One region of the Parabacteroides sp. D25 genome, then DNA from elsewhere that is predicted to be linked to it. Evidence: riboswitches for the same ligand, from Rfam matches in the RefSeq annotation. Region 1 holds a riboswitch; the other holds the start of a gene.
What was found. A riboswitch is a leader RNA that binds a small molecule or an ion and turns the genes downstream of it on or off. The one in region 1 is predicted to bind cobalamin.
Positions count from the first base shown of each region.

Region 2: another riboswitch for cobalamin. It lies ahead of HMPREF0999_RS05050 (TonB-dependent receptor plug domain-containing protein); the one in region 1 lies ahead of HMPREF0999_RS11065 (sirohydrochlorin cobaltochelatase).

Region 1 covers NZ_JH976503.1:107,521-123,303, reverse strand. Annotated here, with positions in the region: gene HMPREF0999_RS11080 (aconitate hydratase) at 1-1,119, opposite strand, end outside; gene HMPREF0999_RS11075 (bifunctional aspartate transaminase/aspartate 4-decarboxylase) at 1,390-3,039, opposite strand; gene aspT (aspartate-alanine antiporter) at 3,052-4,749, opposite strand; cobalamin riboswitch at 4,836-5,033, shown strand; gene HMPREF0999_RS11065 (sirohydrochlorin cobaltochelatase) at 5,161-6,078, shown strand; gene HMPREF0999_RS11060 (TonB-dependent receptor) at 6,225-8,606, shown strand; gene HMPREF0999_RS11055 (PepSY domain-containing protein) at 8,625-10,088, shown strand; gene cobJ (precorrin-3B C(17)-methyltransferase) at 10,145-11,557, shown strand; gene HMPREF0999_RS11045 (bifunctional cobalt-precorrin-7 (C(5))-methyltransferase/cobalt-precorrin-6B (C(15))-methyltransferase) at 11,554-12,753, shown strand; gene cobM (precorrin-4 C(11)-methyltransferase) at 12,750-14,531, shown strand; gene cbiD (cobalt-precorrin-5B (C(1))-methyltransferase CbiD) at 14,531-15,783, shown strand, end outside.
Region 2 covers NZ_JH976501.1:355,759-371,541, forward strand. Annotated here, with positions in the region: gene HMPREF0999_RS05045 (putative transporter) at 250-1,932, shown strand; cobalamin riboswitch at 2,042-2,247, shown strand; gene HMPREF0999_RS05050 (TonB-dependent receptor plug domain-containing protein) at 2,285-4,288, shown strand; gene HMPREF0999_RS05055 (DUF5074 domain-containing protein) at 4,309-5,673, shown strand; gene HMPREF0999_RS05060 (ABC transporter substrate-binding protein) at 5,673-6,791, shown strand; gene HMPREF0999_RS05065 (FAD-binding and (Fe-S)-binding domain-containing protein) at 6,855-9,626, shown strand; gene HMPREF0999_RS05070 (NAD(P)/FAD-dependent oxidoreductase) at 9,727-11,103, opposite strand; gene HMPREF0999_RS05075 (hypothetical protein) at 11,501-12,094, opposite strand; gene HMPREF0999_RS05080 (6-bladed beta-propeller) at 12,084-13,217, opposite strand; gene HMPREF0999_RS05085 (hypothetical protein) at 13,223-13,462, opposite strand; gene HMPREF0999_RS05090 (transcriptional regulator) at 13,717-15,777, opposite strand.

The sequences.
Region 1 (15,783 bases):
AGATGCCGCACGGCTTAGATCTTGATAAGAAGAGTTGGTACAGGAACCGATTAATCCGACCTCCATCTTTCGGGGATAGCCATTCGCTTTTACTTTTGCGGCAAACTCCGAGATAGGCGTAGCTGCATCCGGCGTGAACGGACCGTTGATATGCGGCTCCAATTCGGAAAGGTTAATAACGATTACACGATCGTAAAACTTATCTGGCTCGGCACGAACGTCCATATCCGCTTCCAGATATTCACCGATAGCTTCGGCCCAGCTCGCTACCTCGTCACGTCCCGTGGCACGAAGATATTGAGCCATTGTATTATCGAATGGGAATAAGGAAGTAGTCGCTCCTACCTCGGCACCCATATTACAGATCGTAGCTTTTCCGGTCGCTGAGATTGAGGCGGTGCCCGGACCGAAATATTCGATGATAGCGTTCGTTCCACCTTTTACGGTTAAGATGCCCGCTAGCTTAAGAATCACGTCCTTCGGCGAGGCCCAACCATTCAAACTACCAGTTAACTTAACACCAATTAGTTTCGGCATCTTCAGTTCCCATTCCATTCCGGTCATGACATCCACGGCATCGGCTCCTCCTACTCCGATAGCGACCATTCCAAGTCCTCCGGCATTCGGGGTATGTGAATCAGTTCCTACCATCATACCGCCGGGAAACGCATAATTTTCCAATACCACTTGATGGATAATGCCTGCTCCGGGTTTCCAAAAACCGATTCCATATTTATCGGAGACCGATTTCAAGAAATCATAGACCTCGCTATTGCTTTTGGTAGCCGTATCGATATCCGTTTTGGCTCCCATATTCGCTTGGATCAAATGGTCGCAATGCACGGTAGCCGGTACTGCGGATTTTTCTTTTCCGGCGTTCATGAATTGTAAAAGCGCCATCTGAGCGGTGGCATCTTGCATAGCCACACGGTCGGGACGGAAATTCACATAATCCTCACCTCTTTTGAAAAGGCGAGTCGAGCTTTCATCGTATAGATGCGCATATAAGATTTTCTCGGCCAAGGTCATCGGGCGACCACCGATACGTTCGCGGGCTGTGTCCACTCTTCTGGGGAAATTCGCATAGAAATTTCTAAGCATGTCAATGTCGTACACCATATTCATATTCGTTTTTTATTGTAAGCCTTTTCGCAAATATATTTATCTATAACCAGCTAAAATGTAATAAATAAGACATCTGCCAATGAGTCTTTGTTTTTATTATCAACAAATATATAATATAATGAAATACAATTTGTTCGATAATTTCTATGAGGTTATAGAGGTTATTTATAATCTCCCGGATAACTTAGAAAAACGGGCTAATCGCACGTTTATTAATAAAACGTACCATTAGCCCGTTTTGTTCAAGCCTTGGAGCTGTTTTTTCTACTTATCGAGACTTTCTTTCCATCTTTGGGCATAACTATGCAAAATAGATGCGATACCCTCTCCAATCCGGACATAATCTTCCCGTTTAAGGTTGGCTAAAGATGCGCGGATAGACCACTCGGGAGCATCAAAACCTCCTCCGTTCAGTAAAACCAAGGAAGTTTCCTGTGCCAGACGGAAAACGACATCCAGAGGTTCGTAATTCTTTTTTAGATATTCCACGAAATCATCCCCATAGAATTTCTTAGCCCAGACAAGCATATCGATCTCACTATAATATCCCGCACGCAAAGGGTCGTCTAATAAGGTGAATCCGGTGCTTTCCCACAATGTGTGTAAACGCTCGTGGATCATATCCTGCATCCTTTTCTTATAGGTATTTTCCGCATCTAATAGAGCGAAAGACGCAAACAGAGACATTTGTGTTTGTTGTGGCAAGGAAAGACCGGCCGTATGATTCAAGGCTACTTGACGGCTATCGGCTACCATACGATCAATAAAGCGGATATCCTCGGGATGTAAGGATAGACTGCTATATCGTTTTTTTAGAAGCTCCTGTTTATCTCTTGGCAATTCACGGATCATCCGGTCGTAAATATTATCTTGATGTAAAGCGATTACCGCCAATCTCCATCCGGTTGCTCCGAAATATTTGGAGAAAGAATAGACACATAACGTATTCTTTGGTAATTCGGCCATCATCGAGCGAAAATGCGGAATAAATGTCGCATACACATCATCCGTAATAATCATAAGGTTGGGATTGTCGTTCCGTACGATCTCAACGATCCTATTCATCAATGCTTTTGTCAATCCGTATGAAGGCGGGTTGCTCGGGTTTGTTATGAAAGCGGCTTTCACGCTAGGATCTTTCAGGACATCTAAATCCTTTTCTTGATATTGCCACGTGTGATAGCCGTCTTTTGTCATCTTCAAGGCTTTTATCTCTATGACATTAAAAAGATAACGAGCCTGTTCCGGAATCTCTATATAAGGAGTGAATACCGGAGCGAAGAGAATGATCTTGTCTCCCTTATTCAACAAGAAATTCTGCTGCAAGGAATCGAAGATATAACACATGGCGGCAGTTCCGCCCTCGGTAGCGAAAAGATCGAATATTCCCTCAGGGGGCTGGTTATCACATAATTCTTGGTCTAAATAATCCCGCACGAGCATTTCCGTATATTTCAAGATACGATCGGGAACCGGATATTGATCACCAATGACACCTTCCGCCCATTCATATACAAGTTCATTCTCATCTACACCTTTTTCCGTGACCAGATATTCATAGGTACCCTTCAATAAAGTAGCGCCGGGAGATTGCGCATGTTTCTTTAGAAACTGTACGAAGCGAGACGCGATCCTTTTGCGGTTGGGAACCCCTGCGGCTCCGGCCATCTCATCTGCCAATTCGGTTTCCCGCAGGCATTCCTCCAAGGCGAACTGCCCTAATAGGAAGAATGCCTCCCGTGGAACCGTACTGATCCAGTTTGGATTTCCCCTTCCTGCGTTCAGCATGATGTGCGTACTTTTACGAGCGCTCTCATCCGCTAACTCTATCAAGATGTTCTTTAGCTCGAAAGGGCTAATCTCCGACATCTTTTTCTCATATTCTCTCGTGACATGTATTTTCTTCTTGTCCATACATTATATATATTACATGATTAGCACAATAACGACACCCCAGATGATTAATAAAGTATTACCCACCGCATAGGTAACGGTATAGCCTAAGGCTGGAGTCTCACTTCCTACGGCATCTTCCACCGCTCCTAATGCGGCAGTTGTCGTACGTGAACCCGCCGTACAACCTAAAGTAATAGCCGGGTGGAACTTAAAAACGTAACGTCCCATCAGAATACCGATGATAAGCGGGATAGATGTCGCTAAAGCACCGATAATAAATAAACTTATACCGACTTCCTTCAATCCGGTCACGAAACTGGGACCCGCCGTGATACCGACTACGGCGATAAACATATTCAATCCCAAATTATTTAATATCCAGACGGAAGGCTCCGGAATACGCCCGAAGGTCGGATGCTTAGAACGAAGCCATCCAAAGACGAGCCCGGCTATCAAAGCACCTCCACTCGTACTTAGGCTAATCGGGACACCCCCGAAATGAATCGCGAGCGAACCTAAAATTCCCCCTAAGAAAATACCGATACCCACGAAAATCAAATCGGTCTGATTGGTTGGGCGATCGGGATATCCTAAAGCCGTCGCCGCTTTATTTACCTCTGATTTCATGCCTGCCAATTCCAGCATATCACCGGAATCTATCACCGTAGCGGCCAAGACCGGGATATTGATACCCGCACGCCTTACGGACTTGATGCTAACACCATGCATAAACGATTGATTGCGTAAATAGCAGATCTTTTTCCCCACGTATTCCTTATGGATCACTAGTACGGGTAACGTCTCTGCCGGAAAATCGAGCAATTCAATGTCATTGACCTCGTCGCCAATCCAGTTCTCCTCTCCGATCACGAATTCCCGGCGACCGCTTAGGACAACCTCATTTCCGGTATGTAAAACCAAATCCGGTTTAACATCAGTTACTACATTATTAATACGGACACGCTCCACGAACAAATGCCGTCCCAATTGGTCTAAATATACCTCCAACTGCTTTACGCTTTTGCCATCCTTGAACCATTCATTACTAATCTTATAGGCCCGGAAAGTTACCGGACGGGCGGCAGGCATAAAGCCCGGTTGCTCGCTCTCGTCGTTATTTCCCATTTTAGCCTCTAGCTCTTTACACGCTTTTTTCACGTAGTCGAGTCCTCCTAAAAGACGTGGCCCGATATCACTCACTAACCATGCGGATCCTGCCGTACCGAAAATATAAGTTACCGCATAGGCCACGGGCATTACATTTACCATAGCGCTTTTATCCGTATCGCTAATATTCATCTGTCCGATCGTATCTTCGGCAACTCCTAATACTGCCGACATCGTCTGGGAGCCCGCCAATAATCCTGCGGCCTCGCCTGCGTTATATCCCATAAGTTTCGCTAACAAAAAAGGAGCGATCAAACAAAATATACACATGACGGCGGCGAAAAGCATTTGAGGAAGACCTTCCTTTTTCAATCCCCGGAAGAACTGTGGCCCAACGCTATATCCTACAGCGAAGAGGAACATCAAGAAAAAGACGGACTTTAACGGTCCGCTTATATCGATTTTTAATTGCCCGATCAATACACCGACCAATAATACGCTGGTAACCGTTCCCAGCGTGAACTTCTTTATCTTAAACTTGCCAATCCAGAAACCGAGAGCTAAGGTTATGAAAATAGCTAGCTCCGGATAATGTTGAAGTAAATTAGTTATCCATTCCATATCTATTTATTTGATGTTAAACAAAAAAGATGCTATTGGAACAGGGATTCTTTGAAAGATGTTGTTACTTTTCGGAATTATTTATATAAATTTGCGACCGCTTAGGTGATAGAGTTTGTCTACCGACAACTCTATAAAAGGGAATCCGGTTAGAATCCGGAACAGTGCCCGCTACTGTGAAGCTCTTGAAAAGGAAAGCGTTCTGCTATGCCACTGTCTTAAGAAAGATGGGAAGGTTGCTTTCCGAGCCAGTCAGGAAACCTGCCAAGCGAAGTAATGATTAATTCCTCCCGGGGTTAGGAGTAATTAAGAGGATAGAAATATCACCTATATCTAAAAGATGTTGGAGACGGAATAATACGTTGTCTCCGTGGGATTGATATGTAATCTAATTATTAATATATTCATATGATGAGGAAACACTTACTATCTTTCTTCCTGCTGGTCATCAGCCTAGTTTGTCGTGCGCACGATGGCGAGAATTTTGTAGCATCCGATTTATTCGCCTCTTTACAACCGGGCGATAAGGCCGCTTTATTGATGGTACATTTTGGAACAACCCATGATGATACCCGTGCCTTGACAATCGACGCGATCAATCAAAAAGCGAAAGAAGCTTTCAAAGATGTTGAGTTGCGTGAGGCATGGACTTCTCGCATTGTAATGCGCCGCTTAAAAGCTCGTGGCATAGAGAAACTAAACCCGATCGAAGCCTTGGAAAAGTTAAAGGCTGATGGTTATACGCACATTTTGATCCAATCCACGAATATAATCGAAGGTATCGAGATGGAATCCTTACGTAAGGATGTTGCCACCATGAAATCTTCTTTCAAGGAGATTCGTATCGGTAATCCTTTATTGTATACACCGGAGGATTATGAGGCGGTAATCGCCGCTATCATAAAAAATGGGGCGAAAGAAGGCGCTACTTTATTGGTAGGCCATGGCACTTATACACCGGCGACGGCCCAATATGCTATGTTGGATTATATGTTGAAGGAGAAGGGATTCAAGGATTATTCCGTAGGAACCATCGAGGGCTATCCTACTTTTGATACGATGGTAGCCCAAGTAAAGGCCAATGGAACGAAGAAAGTCTTGTTGATGCCATTTATGTTTGTTGCCGGAGACCATGCGAAAAACGATATCGCCGGTGATTGGAAAGAGGAATTGGAAAAGAAAGGCTACGAGGTAAGCGTATTTATGGAAGGTCTGGGACAGAATCCGGATATTCAGAAGATCTTCATCGAACATGCCCGTTTCATGGCTAAACATAAGATGATCGATATCGTTGATAAGAAGAAAGCTTATGCGGTAGAGAAGGACTAAAAAAGTTCTCCAAATCTATGTTTTATTCCTTTCGGAAGAAAAAGTAATTCCTTCCGAAAGAAACTAAATTTTCATTCGAAGGAAAATGGAATTTCTTTCGAAAGGGATTTCACATGCATACAATAAACAGTTATAATGCTAAATATATGAAAAGAGTTTTGACAATCTTACCGTTGACAGCCTTATGTATCAGTACGATGCAGGCGCAACACAAGAATGAGTACACGAATTTCGCCGATACGACATTCAATATTCAAGAAGTCGTAGCGACCGCCGCACGCAAGCCACGTCCACAAATCACGAAGTTGGACGTACCTATGAAATATCTTCCTATTTCAATTAATAGCATTACGGCGAGTAGTTTGGAGTTGCGAGGTATCCGTAATATCCAAGATGCGGTACGCTTTATGCCGGGCGTACGATTCCAGACATCTTATGGCGCATTTCAACAATTGTCGATCCGTGGTTTCGATCATTCTATCATGATGATAGACGGTATCCGCGATGAACGTTCGGCAATAAACAACTCTTATCCCGTACCCGATCTATCCTGTATCGAGTCTATTGAATTATTAAAGGGACCGGCTTCTGTACTTTACGGACATTCAGCCGTAGGTGGAACCTTGAATATCGTTCGTAAATCCCCGTCAGAGAAACAGAGCGTTAACGCCCGATTGGCCTATGGTAGTTACGAGAATAAAGAGGCGACGCTTGGCATGGGCGGTAAATTGGTCGGTCCGGTCAATTATTACGCCAATGTCAACTTTTCCGATCAAGAGGGCTGGCGTGATAATGGCAACCGTCGCTTTTCCGGTTATCTGGCATTGCAAGCTAAAATGACGGAACGTGACATATTAGATGTTCGTGGAGGTTTTAACCGCGACTTCTATGGGACGGAGATCGGTCTTCCCGATTTAATGGCAAATGATGTATATAATGTGCAAACAGGACAGTTATATCTCCATAAAAATGATATGCTACCGGGACTTGACCGTGAGGCTCGCTACAATAACGAGTCCGACTTTATGAAGAATCACGCTTGGAACATATCAACGCAGTACACACATACTTTTTGGAACGGTGCGAAACTAACAGATCGCCTTTCTTACAATAACGACGATATCAACTATTTTGGGACGGAAGCCCTCGACTATCTCGAAAGTGATGATCCGATCTATGATCATTATTATATGAAAAATGGCCAGAAAAAATATATCTGTTTGGACAGTGTATATCTTTCTTTCCCGCTTCGCTTCTCCCATATAGCCAAGACGGTAACCAATACGCTCGAGCTAAGCGGTAAATTCAGGACGGGTGAGATAAAGCATACGTATATGGGAGGTTACTCTTTCGTCGCCTTGAATCGTACCAGCTATTCGGGCTATAATTTAGGAGATGATGTTCAGGGTCCCGGCCTTTATTCGCATGTATCCGTTTATGATCCGCATAGCATGGGATATATGACCAGTAAATTCTCGAAAGCAACGGTTACGCATCATTATTCCAACAGCCTTTATCTTCAAGATATGGTTGAGTTCAACGAGCAATGGAAGGTATTAGCCGCTCTACGTTACGACTTTTTCCGTTATATGTCCGCCAGCGCTACAACTCCTACCGGACGACGTGAGTATGAGGAGCATTCAAGCTTCAATATGATAAAGAATAAGGCGTTGACCTATCGTTTCGGAGCGGTCTATCTGCCCCATCCGAATACATCCATTTATGCGTCTTTCGCCTCTTTCTTCAAGCCGATCCGTACGTTCTATCAAGATAACGTCATTTATGTAGGAGGTGATGGAAATCGTTTCGAGCCTGCTCGCAATGAGGAAGTATTTAAGCCGGAGAAAGGATACCAAGCCGAGGTGGGTCTTAAATATCAATTGAACAATATATTAAGCGCCAATGCCAGCTTGTTCTATATCCGGAAGATGAACAGTACGGCTACGTTGACCAACAACTATCAAGTGGAGGTAAACGGCGAGACTACCACGAAGAGCGTAATCGGACAGGTGGGTGTACAAGATTCCAAGGGTTTTGATTTTGATGTCACTCTTTCTCCGGTAAGCACCTTAGCGCTGACGATCGGTTATGGATTGAACGACTCCAAGATCCGGGAGATGAAAGAAATAAAGGATCCGGAATTGATCGAGGCTATCTATGGCAATAACCCGGATGAGACAAAGCAACAATTGAATAGCCAAGAAGGAAACTGGCAGAGCAACGTACCGAACCAGACTTTCTACGCATACGGCAGTTATACCATCCCTCGGGGTGTCTTGAAGAATCTGGAATTTCACTTGAGTAGCAGTTATACCGGTAAAGTATACCGTAATACATCTAACAACTCTTGGTTCGATCCGTATTGGGTAACCGATTTCGGTATGTCTTATTTGTTGAACAACAATATTCACCTTACATTCAACTTGAATAACTTGTTTGACAACAATTATTATAACCAAGCGCTCGGACAACAGATGGTGCCAAGCATGCCTCGTAATTTCCAAGTGGCTATCTCCTATACATTATAATATATAGAACATACGCTCATGAATCTATTGACAAAGATCATGCAATTTATACACAGGATACTGGGCACGGCGCTCAGTATCCTGTTCCTCGTTTGGTTCCTATCGGGATTGGTAATGATCTACCATACGTTCCCGCGAGCGGACCGGGCCGATAAACGGGCGAAGATGGATATTCTCTCTCCGGAGAATCTTCCTTCGTTAGACCAGATAGAGAAACGTTTACCGCAGAACGAGCGGATAAGCCATGTTACCTTAAACAGCTATTTGGGACAAACTGTTTTTCATCTCCGGACGGAGAAAGGGAGCTATGATATTCCTGCCGACTCGACGGAAAGATTACCCGTAATCGACTGGAATCATATCCAACGTGTGGCATCACTATGGAATACCTCTTCCATAGCGAAGGTAGATTCCTTGTACACCTTGGACCAATGGATTCCATTCGGTCGTTTAAAAGAGGAATTTCCGATCTATAAATTCCATTTCGCCGATCCGGAACGACATGAATTATACATATCCTCTAAATCCGGGGAGGTTTTGCAATATACGGATAAAAACAGTCGTTTCTGGGCTTGGCTCGGGGCGATCCCTCATTGGGTCTATTTCACTTCCTTGCGGCAAGACGCTGAATTATGGATAAAGGTAGTTGTCTGGTTATCCGGAATCGGGTGCGTTATGTGTATCGCCGGGATCTATTTAGGAATACGGGATTTCCGGTTAGCGAGGAGACGTCATTTGATTTCCCCTTATAAGAAGTTCTGGTATAAATGGCATCATATTCTTGGGGTGTTATTCGGTTTATTCGTCCTCACCTTCTGCTTTAGTGGTATGATGTCTTTGGCTCGTGTACAGGATTGGGGGTTGAAAGCCAAGCTCGATATAAACCCGGTTCAAGAACTGCGGAAGATGGCTCCTTCCCCACTCGATTATCCGTTGGATTACAGGGCGGTCATACAAGCCTATCCCGGCCAGATCCGTCAATTGGAATGGAGTAGTTTTGGTGATATACCCTTTTACATCGTACAAACAGACACGAAGGATATTGTCGTGAACGCAAATAAGAGTGACGGGATATCTTTATTGAACCTGCGACCGGAAGAAATCCGTTCCGTATTGTCTCAGATACATGGTATCGGGACCACGGCTGATATCAAACTGTTGGATGCTTATGATACGTATTATATCTCACGAAAAAGGAATTTAGAACTCCCGGTCTGGAAAGTATCTATTCAAGACGTGGATAATAGTTGTTATTACATTAATCCCCGTAATGGACAATACCGTTATGTAAATACGCCGTCTCGTTGGAACCATTGGATGTATCCGGCATTGCATAGCTTGAATCTGAAATTCTTGGTAGATCATCCGGTCTTATGGAATATCGTGATGTGGGGAACCATGTTGGGAGGCACGTTCGTTTCCTTATCCGGTGTATGGCTTGCGATAAAATATATCAGGCGAAAAGCGAGAAGAAAGAAGTAAAGCCTGTATATTTGTATTATATTTATTGAGAACATTGTATTATAAAATAGATTTGAATGAATAAAGGCAAGATTATAGTCGCCGGAATCGGCCCCGGTAGCGAGGCCGATATAACGCCTGCGGTTTTGGCCGCTATCCAAAGCTCGGATGTCATCATAGGATATAAATATTATTTCCGTTTTATCACCCACTTGCTTCGTGAGGGAACGGAATGTATAGATACAGGTATGAAACGTGAGCAAGCTCGTGCCGAGCAAGCTTTCGCTTATGCGAACGAGGGAAAGACGGTTTGTGTGATCAGTTCCGGTGACGCCGGCATTTATGGTATGACTCCTCTGATTTATGAGATGAAGAAAGAATCCGGAAGCGAGATCGAGATCGAGTCGTATCCGGGCATCAGCGCTTTCCAGAAAGCTGCGTCCTTGCTTGGCGCTCCTATCGGACATGATTTCTGTGTGATTTCCCTCTCTGACTTGATGACTCCTTGGGAACGGATCGAGAAACGGATTCGTGCGGCGGCCATGGCCGATTTTGTTACGGCGATCTATAATCCGAAAAGCGAGGGACGTTATTGGCAACTCTATCGCTTAAAAGAATTGTTTCTGCAAGAACGCAAGCCGGAGACTCCGGTCGGTTATGTACGTCAGGCCGGACGGGAGGAGCAAGAAGTATTCGTCACTACGCTCGCAGATCTGGACCCCGAGCAGATCGATATGTTCACGGTAGTCTTGATCGGAAACTCACAAACATATCTTTCCGGGAATCATATGATCACTCCCCGGGGATATTATGGCGAGGTCAAACAGAAGAAAACGGATACGGGCATTGGACAGGACATCATGATCCGTAGTTTCCGTACGATCGAGAAGGAATTGAAAAACCAAGAGATCCCGTTGGATAAGAAATGGGCGTTACTCCATGCCATTCATACGACGGCCGATTTCGATATGGAAAATATCCTGTATACGGACCCGGACGCTGTCTCTACATTATATAATAAGATCAGCGGCGGGGAAGTTCGTACGATCATCACCGATGTCACGATGGCCGCTTCCGGCATTCGTAAGGGAGCTTTGCAGCGTCTGGGTGTCGAAGTAAAATGTTACCTTCAAGATGAGCGGGTCGCGGAGATGGCTTCGAGTAAAGGCATTACCCGTACCCAAGCCGGTATTCGCCGGGCCGTGGAAGAGCATCCGGACGCCCTGTTTGTCTTCGGGAATGCCCCGACCGCCCTTATGGAATTATGCGACTTGATACGTAAGGGAAAGGCGACTCCGGCAGGCATCATTGCCGCTCCGGTAGGTTTCGTGCATGTACAGGAATCCAAGCATATGGTGAAACCTTTTATCGGTATACAGAAACTAATCGTGGAAGGTCGTAAAGGAGGTAGTAATTTAGCGGCTACGTTGGTGAACGCCATCCTTTGTTTTAACGACGCCGAACAACTAAAACCGGGAAGAGACGTATGAACCGATTTTATGTCATAGGGCTGGATGATAACATGAAACAATACTTTCCGCCGGAGGTATTGGAGATAATCTCGTCCCACCGGGTGTTCTCCGGAGGCGTGCGGCATCATGAGATCGTACGTTCTTTATTGCCAGAAAAAGCGGACTGGATTGATATCAAAGTCCCGTTGGACGAGGTCTTCGATCGATATCGTTCGCATGACGGTCGGGAAAGCATCGTTGTATTCGCTTCCGGAGATCCTTTGTTTTTCGGATTCGCCGTTACGATTCAAAACCGATTGCCGGATGCGCAAATCCGCCTGTACCCATCATTTAATTCCTTGCAACTCTTGGCGCAAAATCTATTGATGCCTTACCACGACATGCGGATCGTCTCCCTTACCGGAAGGCCTTGGCACGAGTTCGATCGTGCCTTGATCGAAAGTGCGTCTAAGATAGGCGTGCTCACGGATCGGGAACATACGCCTACGACTATCGCTCGCCGGATGCTGGAATACGGCTATGATAATTATACCATGTTTGTGGGAGAACGGTTAGGAAATACCGAACGGCAGAGCATCCGCCAATTCAGTATACAAGCCGCGGCAATGAATAATTTCGTTCATCCGAATTGCTTGATTCTCCGGAAAGAGCGTGACGGGCATTCCCGTAAGTTCGGCCTGCCGGATTCCGCTTTCGAGCATTTGAACGGACGGGAGAAGATGATAACCAAAATGCCGATCCGTTTGTTATCTTTAAGCATGCTGGATCTGAGAAACCGGGAACGTTTTTGGGATATCGGCTTTTGCACGGCTTCTGTCTCGATCGAGGCTAAATTGCTGTTCCCGCATTTGCATATCACGAGTTTTGAGATCCGGGAAGAGGGACGAAAGTTAATGACTGAGAATTGTCGTCGTTTTGGGACTCCGGGTATCGAGGCTATAATCGGAGATTTCTTATCGGTGGACTTATCGGCGTTGGAGGCTCCGGACGCAATCTTTATCGGCGGACATGGCGGGAAATTAGTGGAGATCCTTATGGTAGTTTCCAAAAAGATGAAAGAGAACGGTGTCATCGTCTTCAACTCCGTATCCGACGAAAGCAAAGCGCTTTTAGAGGAAGCGGTCCGCCAAACCGGTCTTCGGATATCCGCCCAAACCCGTATCACGATTGATGATTTTAATACGATTACCGTGAATGTTATTTATAAATTATGAGTACAATATCAATTATTCCAATATCCGATAGCAGCCGGGTGCTTGCTGAGAGAATTCTTGCTTCTTATCCCGAGGCGAAGATCTTACCATTCGGCTCTTTCTCAAAAGAGGTTTTTCACGAATCCAGTAGTTTGGTATTTATAGGAGCGATGGGAATTTGCGTACGCAGTATCGCTCCCTTCGCGGAAGATAAGCATACTGATCCTGCCGTGGTTTGTATAGACAGTACCGGTAAATATGTGATTCCGGTCTTATCCGGACATATCGGTGGTGCGAACGACCTTTCCAAGGAATTGGCAAACCTATTAGGAGCCGAGGCAATTATTACGACACAAAGCGATAATACGAACCTATGGCCGCTCGACACGCTGGGGAAGAAATACGATTGGACCTTGATCGCCAAAGATAGCAATGCTGCCATCTCTACCTTTGTCAACGGAAAACCGACAGCGTTACTCCTTGATATACGAGATAAAGGAACGGATTATTTGGAGCGTACGGTCCCGTCTCATGTCTCTATCTTTTATTCCTTCGAGGCGATACCGCAGCAAGACTATGAGTTATTGATGATCGTCAGTCCCCAACAATACGATACATCCATCCCTACGATCACCTATATACCGAAAGTCCTCCACCTAGGAATGGGTTGCCGCAAGGATATGCAAGGCGATCCTACGGTCGTTTACGAACATATTAAAGATGTATTGCGTGATAAACGCCTATATCCGGAAGCTTTGGCGGATGTAAATACAATCGATTTGAAGAAATGCGAACCGGTGCTGACATTATTGGCTTATGGAGTTATGGAATGCCCTTTCCACACCTATACATCGGAGGAGCTGAAAGATATCCCGGTACCCAATCCCTCGGAGAAGGTACTGGAGGTAACCGAATCCCCAAGTGTATCGGAAGCTTCCGCCATTTATGCGGCTCATGGCGGTCCGCTTTTGGTCGAGAAGCAAAAAGCGGATTTAGGGAAAGGAAATGAATATACCTTTGCCGTAGCGTTAGATCGGGCGGCCTGCCGCAAGGGACATATCGAGATCGTAGGAGCCGGTCCCGGCGATCCGGACTTGATCTCTATCCGCGGACGGCAAATGTTGGAGAAAGCGGATTTGATCCTGTATGCAGGAAGCCTCGTCCCGAAAGAACTTACCTTATGCGCGAAGGCAGGCGCTACGGTGCGAAGCTCGGCGGATATGAATCTGGAAGAACAGTTTGCGTTGATGAAAGAGTTTTATGATAAAGGATTGTTTGTCGTTCGTTTGCACACGGGCGATCCTTGCATCTATGGAGCTATTCAAGAGCAAATGAATTACTTTGATCAATACGGGATGGATTATCATATCACTCCGGGTATTTCCTCTTTCCAAGCCGCCGCCGCCGCTCTTTATTCCCAGTTCACGATTCCGGAGAAAGTACAAACGATCATCCTCACTCGTGGCGAAGGACGTACGCCCATGCCTGAGAAAGAGCAACTGCACAAACTGGCTCAAAGCCAAAGTACGATGTGTATCTTCTTAAGCGCCGGTGTCGTAGAGAAGGTCCAAGAGGAATTATCGCGACATTACGCTCCAACCACTCCGGTAGCCGCTTGCTATAAATTGACATGGAAAGACGAGCGGATCTACCGTGGGCAACTGAAAGATCTCGCGAAAATCGTAAAAGAGAATCATCTTACACTGACAACATTACTTGTCGTCGGGGATGCCATCGATAATCGCAAGGGTCTATCCCGCTTATATGCGGATGAATTCAAACATCTTTTCCGTAAGTAATGATACTGATCCTTGGAGGAACGACAGAAGGTCGTGTGGCTGTGCGGGTAGCGGACGAGGCAGCCGCTACCTATTACTATTCTACGAAAGGAACTTTGCAATCCATTGAATGCGCGCATGGAATCCGTTTGACCGGAGCCATGAATGCGGAGGAAATGGAGTGTTTTTGTCGTGACCACGCGATTAAGCTATTGATTGATGCGGCACACCCTTTCGCTCAAGTGTTACACCAAACGATCGAAAAAGTATCGAAATGTTTACAGATTCCGGTGATCCGTTACGAACGTCGGTATCCACCTCGTGATGAGGACTTGATTTGGTGCGATAGTTATGCAGACGCAATTCACCAAATGGAAAACAAAGGTATCCAACGGCTACTTGCCCTCAGTGGCGTGAACACCCTTGCCCCGCTCCGCCCTTATTGGCGATCGCATACCACTTGGTTCCGTATATTGGAGCGGGAGGAATCTTTGTCGTTGGCCGAAAAGCAGGGCTTCCCCCAAGAACGTCTGGTTTTCTATCGAGAAGGTGAGGATGAGTTAAAGTTGTTGGAGCAACTCCATCCGGATGCGATCTTGACAAAGGAAAGTGGTTTCTCCGGCTATTTTACGGATAAAGTGAACGCTGCCCGCCAATTCGGAATACCAGTATTTGTCGTGAAGCGTCCCGCATTACCGGAAACTTTCTACCGAGTGTATGGTGAAGACGGATTGCGTAAACAAATTGAACGCCTATTACCAGAATTCTTTCCCTTGAAAAGCGGATATACGACCGGAGCTTGTGCTACCGCCGCCGCAAAAGCTGCTTTATTGGCCTTATTATCACGGAAGGAACAAACAGAAAGCCAGATAACATTACCCTCGGGAGAACAGATAACGTTGCCGGTAGCCTATACCGAATGGGCCGGGTGTTCCTCCGCCACCTGTACCGTGATCAAGGAGTCTGGGGATGATCCGGACGTGACGAATCATAGCCGGATCCGGGTTACTGTTCAATTATCTCCCGATGCATCCGGTTGTGCCACGGTAATGGCACAAGAAGAACATTGTCAAGAAACAGAAAGCGACGATACGGGAAGAGTCATCTTCCAAGCAGGTGAAGGAGTCGGAACCGTGACCCTTCCGGGACTCGGCTTGAAAGTCGGTGGCCCGGCTATAAACGCCACGCCCCGTAAGATGATCCGGCAAGAGCTGATTCCACTCCTGCCCTCACCCGATTCCGTCGCTATTGTCACGGTCTCGGTTCCCGGTGG
Region 2 (15,783 bases), on a different contig from region 1:
AGGAACAAAGACGTATGAAAAGGATCTGTTCGCACTGTCGTGCGACATTTGAATGGCCGGTAACCCTTTTGCCGGAAGAGGAAAGTTTGTCTAAATTATCAGCATAAGAAATAGAAAATATATTAGTAAATGTTGTTAGAATGGATGCCAGATTAAACTGGGATACTAAATGTTCAATATGTGTATCTCTGCCGAAGTGATTCGCCAGAGGTACTTTTTTATCTTAAATTAATATATACATGAATAGATATGGAATGGATTAATGAATTGTTATGGGGAGAAGGGGTAGGGCATTCTATCCTTTTGTTATCCGTTGTGATCGCTCTGGGGATCCAGCTTGGTAAACTGAAGCTATTCGGTATCTCTTTAGGGATTACCATGGTACTGTTTGTCGGGATCTTTCTCGGGCATTTCGGTTTTACGGCGAATCCGTCGGTCGTTCATTTTTTTAGAGAGTTTGGTTTGATCTTATTTGTTTACTCGGTAGGTATGCAAGTAGGCCCCGGATTTTTCTCTTCGTTTCGAAAGGGAGGGATCACGTTGAATATGCTTGCTTGCGGTATTGTTTTTCTAGGGGTGATTACTGCCTTGATTATACATTATATTACAGGCATTCCTATACCGACAATGGTAGGTATCTTATCCGGAGCAGTGACGAATACACCGGGATTGGGCGCTGCTCAACAGGCTTATTCAGATATGACGGGGATCTCGGATGAAACGATCGCTTTAGGATATGCGGTTGCCTATCCGTTAGGTGTGATCGGCATTATCTTGTCGATGATTTTTATCCGTTATGTTTTCCGTATCTCTTTTGCGAAGGAGACGGAACAATTGGAAGAAGAGACGGATACGGAATCGGGAGGAGAGGCTGTACCTATCTCTTTGGTGGTGAAGAATCCGGCGATTTTTGGTCGTAGCGTAAGTGAGCTATCTAAATTGTTGGAACACCGTGAATTTGTTATTTCCCGTATTTTACGTAACGATACGAATCGGATAGAGATCGTGGCGGGGAACACGGTATTGAATGGGGATGATAAGATTTTTGTTATTACCGCAGAGCATGACGTGGAGGCGATAAAGACTTTTATCGGTCAAGAAATACAGATGGATCGTAAGCAATGGATTCCGGCGGAAAGCCAGTTTATCAGCCGGCGTATTTTGGTTACCCGGTCTGAAATCAACGGTAAGCAATTAGGGGCTTTGCAGTTACGCCGTTTACATGGAATTAACGTGACTCGGATCAATCGTGCGGGGCTGGAGTTGGTAGCTACTCCTAATCTGGTCTTGCAAATAGGCGACCGGGTGACAGTGGTCGGTAGTGAATTGGCGGTGGAGAAAGTTGCCGAGACGCTGGGTAATTCAATGAAACGCTTGAATGAACCTAATTTGGTGACTATTTTTGTTGGTATAGTTTTGGGTATTATCGTGGGAAGTCTTCCTATTAGTTTTCCGGGTATTCCTCAACCGGTGAAATTAGGATTAGCGGGAGGTCCGTTGATCGTTGCGATATTGATAAGCCGGTTCGGTTATCGTTATAAATTGGTTACTTATACCACGCAAAGTTCTAATTTACTATTGAGGGAATTAGGAATCACGTTGTTTCTCGCCTGCGTGGGATTGAGTGCGGGTGAAGGTTTTGTCGATACGATAGTCAATAAGGGTGGTGTAGCTTGGATCGGTTATGGTTTTATAATAACGTTATTGCCTCTACTGATTATCGGTTGTGTGGGAAGGTATTTTTATAAACTGAATTATTTTACGTTGATGGGATTGATTGCGGGAAGTACGACCGATCCTCCTGCGTTAGCCTATTCCAATATGGCGGCAGGAAATGATGCGCCGGCGGTTGGATATGCGACGGTTTATCCATTGACCATGTTTTTGCGTGTGTTGACCGCACAGTTAATGATATTATTCTTTTATACATAGAATAAATATTTTGTTGTTAGTAATGTTTAGAAAAGTGTAAACTCCCTAGCCTTCCGCCGAAGTGATTCGCCGGGGGGCTTTTTTGTTGCTAATCAAAAAGTAAACATGTATCTTTGCGGCCAATCAAGGTGTAGATGTTATCGATTCCGATAATAATCAGTAAAAGGGAATCCGGTGCGAGTCCGGAGCTGTACCCGTAGCTGTAAGTCCTTGGAGCCCCGGCAAATCTTGTTGCCACTGCCTATCGGATAGGCGGGAAGGTAGCCGACAGAGGGTGGACGAGCCAGAAAACCTGCCATGATTTTGTTATGCGACGTTTCGGGTGAAGACGTTGGTAAACCTAAGAATTATTATGCGAGATTTATATCTTATAAGATGTCTGTGCGTTTTTAGCGTATGGTTATTTTCTTTGGGTGTCGCTTTCGGTCAACAGATCGATACGACGGCCTATCACGAGCTTTCCGGGGTGGAAGTAGTGGAGAAGGTACGTCCGTCGGTCACCCGTGAAGGTACGCCTTTGCAAATTATGGACCGGGCGGGAATCGATCGCTTGGGAGTACAAGACCTATCCGAGGCCGTGAAACGCTTCTCGGGAGTTACAGTACAGGATTATGGGGGGATCGGAGGATTGAAAACGGTCTCGGTACGTAGCTTGGGAGCGAAGCATACCGCCGTCAGTTACGATGGGGTGACGATTACGGATGCGCAAAGCGGGCAAGTCGATATCAGCCGTTTCTCGTTGGATAACGTGGAGATGGTTTCCTTATCGATCGGACAATCGGATGACATCTTCCAAACGGCAAGGGTGTATGCCTCGGCAGGAGCCTTGAATATACAAACCGGAAAGCCCACGTTTAAAGACAAATCGTTTCATACTTATCTTAAGGTTAAGGGAGGTTCCTTCGGGCTTTTTAATCCCGTGCTGCATTATGATCAAAAATTAGGAAAGCGTTGGAGCGCATCCTTACATGGTGATTTCGTGCGTGCGGATGGGCAATATCCCTATACATTGATTAATGGGGAATTGGAGACGAGAGAGAAGCGTAGAAATAGCGATATCCATGCTTACCATTTGGAAGGTAATCTATTCGGCGATTTTGGAAGGGGAGGCGAACTTTCCTTTAAGGCGTACTATTTTGATTCGGAGCGGGGGCTTCCCGGTTCTGTTAATTTATATAACAAGAACACTTCTGAACGATTATGGGATAATAACTTTTTCGTGCAATCGGGGTATAAGAATGTTCTTAATGAGAAATTTACGCTACGGGCCATGGCTAAGTATAATTATGCTTTTACTCGTTATTTAGATATAAATGATAAATATGCTGCGGGCGAACAAGTCGATTTGAATACACAGAATGAGTATTATGGCTCTGTAGGTTTGCTGTATACTCCTATAAAGTATGTATCGGCGACGTTGACTACGGATTTAACTCGCTCTATGCTGGACAATAATTTTGTGAACGGCCCTAATCCAAAGCGAATGGCCTCTCAATCAGTACTAGCGGTGCAATATAAGAACAGTCGATTCACGGCTACCGCTAGTTTATTGGGAACATATATCACTGATAAAGTGGAGCAAGGGGAAAAACCGGATGATAAGAGGCGTTTATCCCCGGCTGTAAGTTTGTCTTGGCGGCCATTCTCGGAAAGTACTTTGCGGATACGTGCCTCTTACAAAGATATATTCCGGGTTCCTACATTTACGGACTTGTATTACCTCCGTATGGGAAATACAAATTTGAAACCGGAAGAAACTTCCCAATATAATGTAGGGGTAACATGGAGTTCTTCCTGTGGGGATTGGCTGCGGCATTTCAGTATTTCGGCGGATGGATATTATAATACGGTGAAAGATAAGATCGTGGCTTTACCTACCATGTATGTTTGGAAGATGATGAATATGGGCGAAGTGGATATTAAAGGGGTAGATGTAAATTTATCTACACAATTCCGATTGCCCTTACGAATGAGCTTGCTTTTGGCTTCCACTTATTCTTTTCAATACGCGGTTGATGTGACAGATCCGGAAGCTAAGAATTATAAGGATCAGATTCCTTATACACCTCGTCATTCTGGCACGGTTTCCGTAACCTTGGAAAATCCATGGGTAAATGTCTCTTATATACTGACTGCGGTTGGTGATCGTTATGCATTGCCGCAAAATATAGATCGGAACAGGATTGATTCTTATATAGAACAGAGTATTTCTATAAATCGAGATTTTCGTTTTCGATATTTCGGTTTGCGTTTGCAAGGTGAATTGTTAAATCTTGCGAACGTGAATTATGATGTTATTCAGTATTATCCCATGCCGGGCCGTTCTTGGCGTTTAAGTATTTGTTTATCCTATTAGTAAACTATAAAAGTAAAGTAATGAAAAAGAAGAATTTAGTTTGTGTCTCTGCCTTGTGTGCATTGATGTCTTTCTCGTTTGTCAGCTGTGATGATGACAATGAGCCTTCACTGAACATACCAAATGTATCTGTAACTAATGTCAGTTTTACGGATGAGAATCCGGAAGCTTTAAAAGTTAGCGGAACCTTAAATTGGACAGCTCCGTCTTCTGTTGACAATGTAACAAAGTACGTGATTTATGGTTCCTCTGATGGAACCGCTAAAGATATGAAAATTGCGGAGGTAGAAGTTGGAACACATTCATATGCTATTACGGATGTCGTAAATATAGGCTATTTATTAGTTATAGCCGCAAATGCGGAAGGTGAGTCTTCTGTTTATGCTTCCGTAAGAGTTATTGATTTTGTGAAGGATAGTTCTTTCATGGCTTTATATTTCTTGAATTCGGGCAATATGGGAAATAACAACTCTTCTTTATATATGTACGACATAGAAAAGGATGAGGTTGTCCCCGATTATTTCTTGGCTCAAAATGGCAGGGGGCTGGGAGATACGGCACAGGATATGATCGTGTATGGCGATAAGATGTATATCGCGGTATATGGAGAGTCTACGATAGAAGTGACAGATCTGAAGGCAAAATCCATTAAGCAAGTCAAGACAGAGGGGCAGCCCCGTTATATGGTATCAGAGGGTGGAAAAGTCTATATTAGCTATTATAATGGATATGTCGCTCGTTTGGATACCGCATCCTTGGAGGTTGAGGCGAAGGTAAAGGTCGGACGGAATCCGGAACAATTGGCGGTATCTTCTAATAAATTGTTTGTCTCAAACTCCGGAGGTATGGATTACAGTACCGAGGTTGGGTATGATAAAACGGTATCAGTGGTTGATCTGTCTACTTTTACAGAGATAAAGAAGTTGGATGTAGTATTGAATCCCACACGGATACAGGCGGATGAGCAAGGAAATGTATATGTGGTTTCTATGGGTAACTATGCGGATATACCCAATACGGTACAAAAGATAAATACGGAGACTTATGAGGTTACTTCCCTTACGAATTGTCCAAACGCAACGGAGATGGCCTATGAGGATGGCAAGCTATTTCTGTTCTATGCGCAATGGGGAATGTCTAGCCCTGCATTTTTAACATTTGATACAAAGAGTCAATCTGCGGGAACGAGCTTTATTACAGATGGAACCTCAATACAGTCCCCTTATTCAATCAGTGCCGTGGGTGGAAATGTCTATGTCGCAGAGTCTGATTATAAGAATAATGGCGATATTTATTGTTTCGGAGGTGACGGTAAATTGTTCAAGAAGTTTGAGGCCGGTTTAAATCCCATGAAAGTAGTCCTCGCTCAAAAAGATAATATCTAATGCGATTACTGATTCTCTTAGGGTTCGCTTTCTGGATGGTGGCATGTACGCCATCCGGAAAGCAAACTTCTTCCAAGGAAGCTCTTTCCTCTGATAGTATTCAATATGCCCAAGGTTTCACGGTTCAGCGCTTTGATACCTATACAATGGTGGAAGTTCGTGATCCGTGGGATAGTACTCGTCTGCTTCAACGCTATTTATTGGTAGACCGGACAAAGTCGGTTCCTGGCGGATTACCCAAAGGGACGATCGTGAAGGTCCCGGTAAAAGATATTGTGGTTTATACTTCTGTTCATGCGGCTATTATTGATCAATTGCACGAAATCAATAAGGTTATAGGTGTTTGTGAGCCTCGTTATATGGATACTCCTGCCATACAAGAGGGTATACAGGCCGGAAGAATCGCTGATTTAGGTGAGGCTACCTCTCCGAATATAGAGAAAATGATAGAGATCGGTGCGGAACTCGTGATAGCTTCCCCGTTTCAGAACAGTAGTTATGGGCCTGTCGAGAAGATAGGGATACCCATTATCGAAGGAGCCGACTATATGGAGGCATTTCCTTTGGGGCGCACGGAGTGGATTCGCTTTTATGGTTTGCTATTCGGAAAGGAAGAGATGGCCGATTCTATATTTAAAGAAACAGAGCAAGCCTATTTGTCTCTAAAGGACTTAACCGCAAATATAGATAATCGTCCTACTGTTTTGTCGGAGAAGAAGTTCGGCTCTTCGTGGTATGTACCATCCGGAGATAGTTATATGGCTCATCTTATCGAGGACGCCGGAGCCGATTATATGTTTAAGGATTTACCGGGTGCCGGAAGTACCCCCTTAGCATTTGAGACCGTGTTTGATAAAGCGATCCATGCGGATATTTGGCTTGTTAAATATAATCAGTCTTCTGAGATGACCTATAAAGATTTACGCTCCGAATATACTCCTTACGAGAATTTCGACGCTTTTAAAAAAAAACGGATTTATACCTGTAATACAGGTGCAGTTCCTTATTACGAGGAATTCCCTATACATCCGGAATATCTATTGAAAGATTTAATCTGGATTTTCCATCCGGAGCTAGTATTCGGGTATTCTCCTCGTTATTTTAGAGAAATGCCCTGATTGTCTTAAAGGTTTCATATCTTTGTTGAAATGTCGTTTCTAGACAAATAAAGGTATTAGACTATGAAGATAAAAAAGGTATATGCTGATGCTTTAACTACATTAGCGAAGGGAACAGATGCCGGGATTTACAGGTTGAATCCCAAACGAGTTGAAATCGTGAGTTGTGAGCAGGATGTAAAACGTGTTCTTGCTGAATGTGAGAAGACTGGTAAATCTGTAACCTTTAAAGCTGGGGGGACTTCTTTATCCGGCCAGACTATCACAGATTCTGTATTGATGGAAATCAGTCCTGATTATGGAAAGGTTAAGATTTCAGGAGATGGGAGTTTAGCTAAATTCCCCTGTGGTATAACTGGAGAAGAGGCGAACCGGTGGCTGAGGCCTTATGGCCGCAAACTGGGTCCTAGCCCTGCCTCCATCAAATCCGCACGTATAGGTGGGATCGTAGCGAATAACTCGAGTGGTTCTAGCTATGGTATTATCCATAACTCGTATAATACGATTCGGGATATGGAAATTATCTTCGCGGATGGAGCCTTTTTGGATACTTCTTCGTTAGCGAGTCGCAGGGATTTCATGCAAACGCATATAGGCTTATTGGAAAAGTTGATGAATTTCCGTTTGGAGATCTTGTTGAATCCGGACATGGAAGACCGGATTCTATCTAAATATGAGTTGAAGAATACCTGCGGTTATGGAATGAACTCTTTCTTGGATTATACTGATCCATACGATATACTCATGCATTTAATGGTTGGCTCGGAAGGAACCTTAGGGTTTATTTCTTCGGTTACTTTCGAGACAGTCCCGGATGAGTCTTTAAAAGCTTCCGCCTTGATTTATTTCCCCTCTTTGATAGAAGCATGCAGAGCCATAGACCCGTTACGCCAATGCAAGGTGTCCGCCGCCGAGTTGATGGATAGAAACGCCTTACATGCGGTAGAGGATGAACCGGGGATGCCGGAGATATTACATTCTTTACCCGAGGATGCGGTAGCGTTACTGATCGACACGTCTTCTAATTCGGAAGAAGAACTTCAAATCCAATTCCGGGATATAGAGGAGCGGCTAGCAGATATACAGACCTTATGTCCGGTATCATTTACGACCGATCCGAAGCTTTACGCTACTTATTGGCGGGTACGAAACGGTTTATTTACTTCCGCTGCGGGAAGACGGCCACGGGGGACGGTATCTATTATTGAAGATATTGCTTTCCGGGAAGAGGTTTTAGGAGAGGCTTTGGAACAAGTGCGTGGGGTCTTGTCGGATTATGGATACGGAAATGCGGTGATGTGGGGACATTTATTGGATGGAAACGTTCATTTCACGATTTTTCCGGATATAAACGCACAGGAAGGTATCGATCATTACGCTTCTTTTATGCGTAGCCTTGTAGATGTGGTACTTTACTACGACGGTAGCTTGAAAGCGGAGCATGGCACGGGACGAAATATGGCTCCATTTGTTAAAGATGAATGGGGTGAGGAGATTTATGAGTTGATGTGGAAGATCAAAAGGCTCTTTGACCCGGAAAATATATTAAATCCGGGCGTCCTTTTAAATCGGGACCCGGATGTGTTTATAAAGAACTTAAAGCAAATACCGTTGGCGAATGAGCTGATCGATAAATGCATCGAGTGTGGTTTTTGTGAGATACAATGTCCGTCAAGGCATGTGACATTGACACCCCGGCAACGTATCGTGATCTATAGGGAATTATCGGCTTTGGCGGAACAGGGGGAAACAAACTCTAAGCGATATAAAGAACTCAAGAAAGCCTTTAACTATAAAGGTAACGCTACCTGCGCTACCGATGGCCTATGTGCTACGGCATGTCCGGTTGGCATTAATACCGGTTTATTGATCAAAGAGTTACGGTGGAAAGAGAATGGTGTCTTGGCGAATGCTATCGCTTCAGGCATCGCCGGGAATATGGGAACCGTAACGGGTATGCTTCGTCCTTTGCTTAAGCTGCCTCATGTGCTTTCAAAGCTGGTGGGGTATAACGCATTCGAGAGATTTGCCTCTTTCTTGTTTAGGGCTTCCGCTCATAAATTCCCGCTTTGGACTCGGCATACACCTTCTGGCGCGTCAAAGTTCAAGGAACTGACGGGTGTAGAGAATGGGATGGAAATGGTTTATTTCCCGTCTTGTATTACCCGTACGATGGGAGCTTCAGCTGATTATGAAGATGTGGATTTTGTAAGTGTAACGGAACAAATAATCGCTTTATTGACAAGAGCGGACTTTACGATTCGTTATCCTGAGAATCTAAGTAAGCTTTGTTGCGGCATGGCTTTTAGCAGTAAAGGGTTCCGGAAGCAAGCGGCGCAGAAGGCGGAGGAATTGAATGAGGCTCTTTTGCGGGCGAGCGATAACGGCCGCTTGCCTATTTTGTGTGACATGAGCCCTTGCTTGCTGCATATGAGGGAAACCTTGGATAAACGTTTACGATTATATGAACCTGTGGAGTTTATCTATGACTTTATGCGTGATCGTCTGAACTTTACTAAGTTGCCGGTTACGGTAGCGGTACACTCTACTTGTAGTACAACGAAGATGGGAGTACAAGACAAGCTGGTGGAACTGGCGGGCTTATGCGCGAACCGGGTGGTCTCTCCCGCTCAAGTTACTTGTTGCGGTTGGGCGGGCGATCGTGGTTTCTTCTATCCGGAACTAAACGCTTCCGGTCTTCATTACTTGAAACCGAACTTGCATGGGGCGACGGAAGGATATAGCAATAGCCGTACGTGCGAGATTGGTTTGACGATGAATAGTGGGATATCCTATAAGTCGATCGTATATTTAGTGGAAAAGGCTACCCGTTAAAAATCAAAAACCCCGGTTTCGTACAACTGAAACCCGGGGCTTTGTAGTTTGGCATTCGAAATTATAGGGAGTTTTATTTCATAGATTTTTTTTATTCATATTATGCGTAACCGTTAAGCATTCCGTTGAAATACATCGGTTTTAAAATATATACCTTTAAGATCCAAGCAAGCCATTGCTCTTTTGATGTATCGATCATCGAGAATGGGAATGAAATGTCTGGTTTCTTTTCGTAGTCAAACTCACAAAGCAACACGTGTCCATAATCCGTAACGATCGGGCAAGCGGCATAACCGTTGTATTTCTCGGTCGGCTCTTTACCTTCCATGAGCGCGATCAGGTTCTTGGCGGCGATAGGTACTTGCTTACGGATAGCGGCAGATGTTTTACTGGTCGGGATACCGGCTACATCACCCAGAGAAACGATGTTCTGGTATTTCTTATGTACCAAGGTCTCTTTATCGACCATTACCCATGCGTCCGCGGCCAATTTACCTTCTGTCCAACCTAATCCGGCATCACGAACGAAATCGGGAGCGGACATAGGCGGGGTGAAGTGTAAGAAATCGTAATCCTCTACGAACGGCGTTACGATCTTTTCTTCGCCTTTTGTCTCTATTTTCTCAAAATGCACTTGTTTTGCGGATGTGTCTACACCTTTTACACGTACATTCAAGTTAATAGGTATGTTACGTTCATTATATATTTCCAGCAAGCGAGGCGTGAAATACGGAATATCGTATAGCTCCTTCGATGCGGTAAAATAATTCAATTGCAGTTTGTCGCGAGTCCCTTGTTTCCTTGCGTAATGCTCGGATAATAAACAGATCTTTTTGGGAGCACCACCACATTTATGTTTTGTATAGGTATCGGTATAAATACCTTTGCCTCCTTTTTTAGCGAATTCTTGAAGAGCTTTCCATGTCTTTTGGGCTCCTTCGAAATCGTAAATAGAGTTTGCGTTTCCTTGTCCCAAGGTGTCGTGGGTAATGCCCTCTACTTTTTCCCAGTTACATTGTAATCCCGGGGTCAGTACTAAAAAGTCGTACGGAATCTTTCCGTTACTTTTGGTCGTTACTTGATTCCATACGGGATCAACCGCAGCGACCGAGTCCTTTATCCATTTTATACCGCTAGGCATACAATCCTCTTGCTTCTTCCAAACATCTTCCGGTTGGTATACACCTGAGGCGATCAGAGTGAATCCCGGTTGATAAAACTGACGATCGCTGGGGTCAATCAGGGTGATATCCGGTTCATCAAGCCAATGTTTTAATCGGGCAGCCATACTGATACCAGCGGCTCCTCCACCGATAATAACGATTTTACCTTTTGCGCTGCTTGAAAAAGCGTTTGCTTTTCCGGTATTAGCTCCCGCGATCAGTCCTGTCGCCGCTAATAACTTAAAGAAATGCCGTCTGTCGACACCTTTCTTTTCTAGCGCATCTAATTGTTTCTCCAGTTCGTGTTTCATCATGTCGAAAGAATTTAAGATTTTATTCGCTGGCAAAGGAAACACAATAAATTACGGTAGCCATGAAAATGACTACTACACGACTTGCGCAAATGATTTTTTTATTGGATAAGACTACTACAAGACTTTCTCAAGCTCCTTTTGTATATATATACTATGCTGTTATATAGTATATTATATGTCAAATAGATTAAAATTATATAAGACTCACTTTTTGCGAGATTCTAAAGTGATGCGATCCGGAAGCCAGAGATACGCTGGCACATCCTCCAATTCCAACACGATTCTTTCTTCGATCATTCCTTCCGCTTCCTCAAAGCTTCCGACGATGATCAAATCCTCCTTCCCATCCTCGTTAACAGCCTGCGGCTTAATATCGTACGATCAACCGCAATAAGATCTACCACATTTTTTTTATCTCTTCCAGATAAATTAAAGTAAGTCGTGGGAGTGGTTTATTGTGAATATGTAAATATTTAACACATAAATCTTTATCCATAATGAATAAGAAAGGAGCGAAAGAATCTTCTAGTTCCATAGGTAGCCCTAAATTCTTATTATGTAAGCTCAATAGTTTTTTCCCATAGCAATCGTTTCTTAATCGAGCAGGATAATCAGGCGATACGAAAACTATTTTTGTTTTTATTTCCTCGTCTGTAAAAACCTCGTTCATTATATCGACAACTGCATCGATACAAGGAGGACATGTTTTCTCTGAAAAACAAAAGAATAATTTTTTATCATTACATAAATTACTTAAGGAGAAAGAATCTAGAGAGTCTGTTCCCCAATAGGCTATTTGATCAAGGCATTCATAGTGTTCATTTTTTAGTTCTTCTCTTTTAAGGATACCCAGACTTTCTTTCTCGTATTCAAAATTGTCAACATACACATCCTTCGGGGATTTTCTAAAATGATTCACGCATTGCATACAAATTATGCCTGCCAGTATCCCCAAAAGGAAAATATAAATTGTATTCTCGTTAACCTTCATTTTTGAAAACATATTTTACTAAGACAGGATTCTCTTGTTCCGAATGTGATTGAATAATTCTTTGCTGATCCTCATTTCTTAACTTCTCGGGAAATAGATCATTTAATGGAAGCCCTCCTTCCGGAGTACAGAGGATGAAGTCTTCTCCGAAGTAGATCGGGTAAAGTTGCAAGCCCTCCTTGGTTCGCTCGAATTGAAGCAAGTCATGGTTTTTCCTGTTATAAAACAGTTGGATGTACTTGTTTTGGCGGACTACCATGGCGTATCGATATCTGCTGTTTTGTCCCTGAGAGTCTATTATATAATTTACGCTCTTAGAGGAATAGACATCCTTCGCGTATTGAATTATTTCTTGCTTGCTCATATTGGGATGGAATTCTAATTTTTCGATGTCATTATTTAAATCACCAAAATCCCAACGATAAAGCTCTGTAAAGGTCGCTCCCGATAGTGAATAAATCGTATTAGTCAAAGACCTTCGAAAAGCGTGTGGAAATGGAAATACACCCCTACAAAATACATCTTTTATGTCTTCAGGAAAATATTCATCGAGTATCTCGTTTCTTGATAGGGAATAAAACTTCAAGCGATGGTCGTAATCGTATGTGAAGAAAGCTATCGTATCCTTGTTTTGGAACTGTAGGCTGTTGTAGGCCCCCGCTATTTCAGGAAGTTTCTTTTTCTCGATGAACTTGCCCCCTAGATCATAGAAAAAGAGAGCGTTGCTGACGGCGCAAAGTACTACAAGGTTCCTGCGGGTCGTATCGATCGCGAAATCTGTTAAGTTTAAATACTCACCCGGGCCGTTTCCTTTCTCGTTAAGCGCGAATTGGAAATGTCCCTCCCTATCGAAAACAAAGATTTGGGATCTCGAATAATCGTGAATATAATATCGATCCTCAAAAAACTTGATTTGGGTTATATTACGGATCAGCGATTCTGGCGTTGTCTCTAACGGAATGAGTTGGATCTCAGAAAATAGATCTTTAGTGGAGATCTCGTCTCGCTCGTCCAAATTCACGGTGATGATATCTGATTCCATATTTTTCTTATCCTTCCATCCCGTACAAGAAAGAAAGAAAAATATGGATATCATCGAAAAATAATAGATGATACTTTTCATGCTTTTTAATCTGGATAACAATGATGTTCTTGCATTCCTGAGAAATAACAATGCACATAATAAATACCACTTATCCAATCTACATTCCAGCAAGTCCCCTCATATCTGCCGCAGCTTATGACTGGGCCTTGGTCGCCATCCGGGCAAGCATGATCATCACTGTCACCTTCTGCTAAAACATCTACGTTTATAGCGAAAAAGATCAAACTGATTAACGCCGTGAATTTAAAAAATCTCTTTCCCATACATCATTAAATTTAAGTGAAACAAAAGTTTGAATACAAATATATATATATTGATAGTGTAATGATTTCCATGTGAAAATTTCCCGGAATAAATTATTCATGTTAGATGTTGAGTTTGTCGAGAGATCATTTTCGGGAAGAATTTTTTACTTCAATACGATCTTGTAGCTTTCTTCCCCTCCGGTAGCCATGTGCAATTGGAGGACGTATAACCAACCCGTCGGGCGTTCTGGTGAGATTCTCGGAAAATATTTTTAGTAGTTCATCAGGAAATCGACAAGATTCGTATCCCCATCAAGGGCTAATCGCTTTCTTAAGCGGTATCTTCTTAGCTCGATAGCCCGTACGGATACATTCATTAACGATGCGATCTCCTTCGTGGAAAGGTTCATGCGGAGTAAGCAACAAATACGCAAATCGCCTGCCGTTATATCTGCGTATTGCTGGCGTAAACGATCCATGAAATTCTGGTGGGCGCTATTGAAATAGGTCTCGAACTGCACCCAATCCGCTTGATCGTTCAAGGTAGATTCGATCAAGGAACGTAAACGGGTATATAACTTATTGGGGTATCGGTCACCCAATGTCTCTTTCTGCTTATCCAGTTCTTCCAACAAAGCTTGGATTGCCTCGTTTCTTTTTACCAAAGCTGTTGTCTGGAGAGTAAGCTCATTGTTTTTGTTTTGCAACTCCGTTTCCAGCATCTCGCTTTTCATTTGTTGAAGCCTTTGCAGTTCGGCTTGTCGCTCTGCCTCCAGCTTTTCTTGTTCTTTTTTCCGCAAATTCCTTAAATGGTACCGAAGTCCTTCTTGAATGGCGAACCATATCAAAGCGACGTAGATCAAATAGGCCCATACGGTATTATACCAAGGAGGGCGCACCGTGATTTGCATCGTGATCTCGGGAAACGGCCCACGGGTTACATATTTACGTACCCTTAGCTCATAAGTTCCTTCCGGAAGTTGTAAGAAGGTAATTTTGCCGTCTTTCTGCCAAGAAGACCAATCGGCGGATACCCCTTCCAGCTTATAACTGATTTGGTGATTAGGGGTGAATACCGTTGTTCCGATGTATAGCGAGAGTTCTTGGAAGTTATGGGGCAGGTCGATTCTTTGCGTGTCCGGATATAAATAATGTGTACCTTCTTGATCTTGATACTCGATGCGCATAAACCGTGGCATCGTCAATCCTCCTAGGCTTCCCTCTATTAATTGACGAGTGTTGATTAATAGGGTTCCTTGCATGGCAGATACCAAATCAAGAGAATCATTCAAGGGGATGATCCGTTTGCCATTGGTTACCAGATTCAGATCGTAATTATCGAATAGGATCCGGCATTTTAAAGTTCCTGTACCGTTTTCCCGATGGAAGAGTCCGGCCTCATTCTGGATCGTGAGCCAATACAAATTGTCTGGAACCGGGTAAATACTTTCTGCGTTGGCGAATACGCTCAATACGTCTTTATTCTTAAATAAAGAGCTTACCGATAAATGATTATCGGTCGTATCCGGATGGATATATGAACGTCCGATCTCATCGGATATCGGGGTAAACTTATCACCAAACATCAGGCTCCGGCTGAAGTAGCCGACATTGGTCCGGATATAGAGGCGGTTATCCTCTTTTACAGCGTCTTCCAACTTTCCGATCTGGCTTCTTTTACCTAACATGGCGATGGGAGGATTGATATCTATTTGGGAGATACCATTATCCAAGGCGACCCAGATTAAATTATTATCCTGTACGCAGATGGAGCGTACGATATTATCTTGTAACTGATTATTGATGTTGAGATGTTGAAAGATCTCCCCTTCGTCGTTGGTGATATAAATACCGGACGTAGATGTTCCCGTGAAATTGAGACCTCCGGCGCTAGCGAAGGAAGTTGGGTGCTTCTCCTCGATTTCTTTCGGGATCGTGTAATTCGTCTCGGGATCATCAAAATTTATATATGACGGGAGCGTATCGATCGGATGGTATTCCAGATTCCCGAGTTTGTCGTATAGCCAATAGCCTAACGATGATTTGCCTTGGGTATAGATAGAATCGTTCTGGAAAGATACTTTATAAATAGGGGTTTTATCCGGTAATGGATATGTGTTCCATGTATTCCCGTCAAAAGTAACCAGACCGGAATTATTAGCTACATATAAGATGCCATGATAGGAAACCGCTAAATCCCAATTTTGGCAACTAGCCTTGTAATCGTCTACGGAATAATTTTGTACGAGGATAGAGGGAGCGACCACAGACGCACGCAAGGCGAAAACCGCCAGTATAGATAATAATATGATAAAAGGTAGCCGTCTGTACATGGTCTT